Regions from separate parts of the Oceanobacillus sp. FSL W7-1309 genome, predicted to be linked through region 1. Evidence: riboswitches for the same ligand, from Rfam matches in the RefSeq annotation. Region 1 holds a riboswitch; the other holds the start of a gene.
The links. A riboswitch is a leader RNA that binds a small molecule or an ion and turns the genes downstream of it on or off. The one in region 1 is predicted to bind cobalamin.
Positions count from the first base shown of each region.

Region 1 (2,414 bases):
TCAGTTATATAGTCGTTATAAATGTAAAAAGGTTTCATCTAAACTATAATGTAAATGAAGAAAAAATACCAACTGAATATCAGTCGGTATTTTTTACATCAAACCTATTATATGCATATCTTGTAAATAAAAAGGAGATCATCGGATACAAGAGTACAATAAATACCGCATTACCAATTGCATGGCTTGTATCAAAAGGGAGTCCTGCAATATAATATGGCCAAAATTCCCCTGTAACCTGGTATGTAGTTAGTGATATGATAAAGCCATAGAAGTAACCACTGAATATAGCCAAAAGCACAATGATAAGAAATGGAACTCGTTTTAGCATTTTACCCAATAGTCCGCTCATTATCCCAATAATACCCCAGGAAACAATCTGCCACAAGGTCCATAATCCCATGCCTAAAAGCATGTTAGAAAGAAATGTAGTTAAAATTGCTAAAAGAAGAGCGGATGTTGGACCAAGTATAATACCACAAATGATAATGATCGCTGTTACCGGCTGTACGTTTGGAATAAATTGAAAGATATATCTTCCACCTACTGCCAAAGCAGCTAATAATGCAAGGATTGTAAGTTTGTATGTGCTCATTTACTTATTCCCAGGGTTGTAGATCAAAAACAACGACATCTCCAGGCGATAACTCATAGTCACTTGCACCAACTGTTGCCATTTCATCATTTACGAAGAACATCCATGCAGTTTTCTCTTCATCGCTAGCAGCAACTCGTTCAATGCTTGTAATATACTGACCGTCATGCGCTGTTTCGATGTAGAAGTTTTCCTCCATAACATCCATCAGAATATCACCTTCTTCTATCTGAATCACTTCCTCTGTTACATATTCTTCCCCTTCATTAATAGAAATGGTAATCCGTACAGAGTCTTCTGCAACTTCTTCAGATTGTGAAGAGTTATTCGTACTTACAGACGTATTTTGGTTTGTATTCTCATCTGAAGAACAACCAAACAGCAATCCAACTGACATTACAATGACCGCAAACTGAAAAATCCATTTTTTCAACTTAATTCCTCCCCATCTTTATAAGTATTTAACTGGAAATATTCGGGAACAAAAAAATCCAGCTCACAAAGAGGAGCTGGATTTTTAGACAAACAAATAATTATAGACAAAAAGCTATATGTATTCGAATGTCTCAATCACTCATACCTCGAAGCATTGAGAAAAACAAATTGAATTTGGCAGGTCTACTGACTTAAGATTCAAACCTACTTTAAGCCCTTCCCGTAATTACTACGGTGGTATTGCTTATTTCGTATCAATTACAGTTGCGAGGACAGTGCCAGATTTCCACTGGTTTCCCTAATCTAAGAAATAATACCCTGATGTTCTCTTAGAATACCAAAATTCAATGTATATAATTTTTCATTCCAGTTCAAAATTATCATAGCATATGACGTTAGAATAGAAAAGTTCTAGTGATTTTGTTTATTCTGCGGGAGTCTGAAGCTGAAAGCTGTGCCCTGATTCAACTTACTTTTAACAAGAATCACACCATGATGTGCATCAATAAGATGCTTTACAATCGATAGACCAAGACCGGTGCCTTTCTTCTCCTTATTACGAACTCTTGATTTGTCCGCTTTATAAAAACGTTCAAAAACAAATGGTAAATCTTCTTCTGGAATACCGCTACCACTATCTTCAATTTCTACATAAAGCTCATTTTCACGATTAGCTATTGTAACATGGACTTTACCGCCTTCTGAAGTATGGCGTAACGCATTATCAATTAGATTCGTAAAAACCTGTTCAATACGATCAGGATCAAATATGGCTTCCGGGAAATCGATATCCAATGATAAAGACAGCTCAATTCCGTTATCTATTGCTAAACTTTTAAATTTATTAACAACACGTTTTGCATAGGACTCAATTGCTGTTTTTTCTAAATTTAACTGTATTTGTCCAGCCTCCATTCTAGCTAGATCAAGAAGTTCATTTACTAGTCGCCCCATTCTTAAAGATTCCTCGTGAATAATTTGCGCAAGTTCATTTTTAGCTTCTTTTGTATCCGCAATATCATCTACAATTGCCTCACTATAACCTTGGAGCATAGAGATTGGTGTACGTAATTCATGTGAAACATTGGCAATAAAATCTTTACGCAGCTTATCTAAGCGTCTCTCTTCTGTCATGTCACGGATAACCGCTACAGCGCCCCTAATATAGGATTGGTCGTACAAAGGTGTCATTAACATAACATAAATTCTACCTTGCAGGCTGATTTCCCGAAGCACTGCCTGTTCGCTTTCAAAAACTTCTTGAAGCGCCTCATTAAGTTCACTTGGAAGTTTCCGGTTTTGCTCATCTGCAATGTCATTTTCAAAATACCAGTTTTCAATATATTTTTTGGCTGGCGGATTCATGACAAGAATGTCGCCATTT
Region 1 covers NZ_JBBOBX010000002.1:638,429-640,842, reverse strand. The annotation lists gene NST46_RS15815 (ECF transporter S component) at 80-595, opposite strand; gene NST46_RS15810 (DUF4430 domain-containing protein) at 600-1,028, opposite strand; cobalamin riboswitch at 1,190-1,387, opposite strand; gene NST46_RS15805 (ATP-binding protein) at 1,442-2,414, opposite strand, start outside.

Region 2 (2,414 bases), 480 kb from region 1:
ATAACATCTGCAAGCATTCTTTGAATCTCTTGGTCCTGTTTAAGGACTACATTATCACTATTGGAAAACGCTTTCATAATTATGTTTAATAGTTCTTTAGAATAGTGGATATATAGATTCTGAGAATGGGTTTGTGTTTCATCCTGTTCGATTATCGATTTATCTTTATTATATAATTTTAGAAAAGACCTCACAATTGTAAGGCGATTAATTTCACTTGTTCCTTCAAATAATCGATTGATTCTTGCATCTCGGTATAAACGCTCAACCTCATATTCCTGCATGTATCCATAACCACCATGAATTTGTAACGCTTCATCAACAATAAAGTCTAAAGCCTCTGATGCATATACTTTATTAATCGAACAATCAACTGCATAATTAGAAAGCTTACCTAGTATATCATCTTCGTTGGAAGAATTTACATGTAGTTCATCCAATCGATTCGCGGCCACGTAGGCAGCACTTTCAGATGCAAAAATAGCTAAAGCCATGTTAGCCAGTTTCTCTTGAATCATCGTAAACCGGGTAAGCTCTTGTTTAAATTGTTTGCGTGCTTTCCCATAATTCACTGCCAGAGACAGTGCTTGTTTTGCCGTACCAACATTAGCAAAGGCAAGTTTTAAACGAGCTAGGTTTAAAATATTGAGTGCAATGTAATGTCCTTTCCCAATCTGACCGAGCACTTGATCAGTTGACAGCCTGACATTTTCCAGAATAAGAGTTGCTGTCGATGACCCTTTAATGCCCATTTTTTTCTCTTCTAAACCGATTGAAACACCAGACATTGATCGCTCTACAATAAATGCCGTAATACCACTTTCCGTTTTTGCGAAAACAACGAAGACACTAGCAATATGGGCATTCGTTATCCATTGCTTTTCCCCATTTAACACCCATTCCCCACTTTTTTCATCTAATACAGCACTTGTCTCGGATGCCAATGCATCTGATCCGGCATTTGGTTCTGTTAATGCATAAGCTCCTACCCATTCTCCCGATACGAGCTTTGGCAAATATCGTTCTTTTTGCTCTGGAGTACCAAAATAGACATATGGCAATGTTCCTACTCCTGTATGAATGTTAAAGGATACACTAAAAGACGCTCCATATCCCATTCGTTCTGCAACTAAACCTGCTGTCTTTTTACCGAGTTCCATTCCATCGTATAATTCGGGAACATCTGCACCCAGTAATCCAAGGTCACCCGCATCGCGAAACAGCTTTTTCGCAAGCTCGTAATCATACGCTTCAAGATTTTTTATAGATGGATTTACGTGTTCTTGAATGAATTTATCAATTGTCCTCGCAATTAGCTTTTCCTCTTCTTGAAAATCTAACGATATGACTGATTGCTCGTTCGGGAATAACGTATGCTTATTAGTTGATTCAACCTTTTCCATATGCTTTCCTCCTTTATTAATGAGTATGTTTCAGTTTTGTTGAAAGCACTTACAAAAACCAAAAAAATGCACACTAACAATCCAAATGGAAGTTGTCAGCATGCATGATAAAATACAAGCAAAACTTGTTTTTAAAAATAACAAGGCTTCATTATACACGTAACACCTCCTATCCTCGTAGGATTAAATGCCGTCTGATATAGGCAGGTCTCCTGGCTATATGATCATCACAATTCGAACCTTCCCATTTACAGCAATAAACAGTGGTATCCATCGAATTGCTCCCAATTACAGTTGCGGGACAGCGTCGGATTTTCACCGAACTTCCCTTTTAAGCAATAAAAGTAAATATTATTGCACCTATATCTTTAAAACTATTCAGTTATTTTAATAATTATAGCACTGTTCGTTCATATAAACAATACATTTTTTTGATTTGGGATTGTTCTCCAAATGCATTACTAAAAATATGAAAATTTGAATTGATTGAGCCATAAACTCACTAATTACATATTTATAGTTGATCATCTGTCCTTTTATATTTCCTCGAACGATAATTTTTTCAATCGATGCATAGGATCTTCTAATTATTTCCACACTACAATATGACACAACTAAAGGAGGGTACACATGAAGAATGGATTTTTGCTTGTTTTATTTCTCGCATTTAGTATCCTAACAGGCTTTGAACATCAAGATAAGCTTGAAATTACAGATACAGAGATAACTGTTATTCAATCAGAAGGTTTATTGCGTTATGATTTTAAAATCAAAAATAATGGTGAAATACCAATTGAAAGTGATTTTGATTATCCTGGACAGCATCCATTTGGAATTGAATTCGTCATACGGCCAAATGAGAAATTATCTGAAGTTATGGTAATGGAGAAACGTACAAACTATAATAAAATGTTGTCTTTAGGGAGTGGCCATTCCGGATATTTCGAACCTAATACTGAAATGTCTGTTCACTTAGAATATAAAATGAAGGACGATGTTAATCCTGAAAAG
Region 2 covers NZ_JBBOBX010000002.1:154,457-156,870, reverse strand. The annotation lists gene NST46_RS13470 (acyl-CoA dehydrogenase family protein) at 1-1,403, opposite strand, end outside; cobalamin riboswitch at 1,589-1,782, opposite strand; gene NST46_RS13465 (hypothetical protein) at 2,034-2,414, shown strand, end outside.
Region 2: linked by a shared signal. The riboswitch ahead of NST46_RS13470 (acyl-CoA dehydrogenase family protein) and the one ahead of NST46_RS15810 (DUF4430 domain-containing protein) in region 1 are both predicted to bind cobalamin.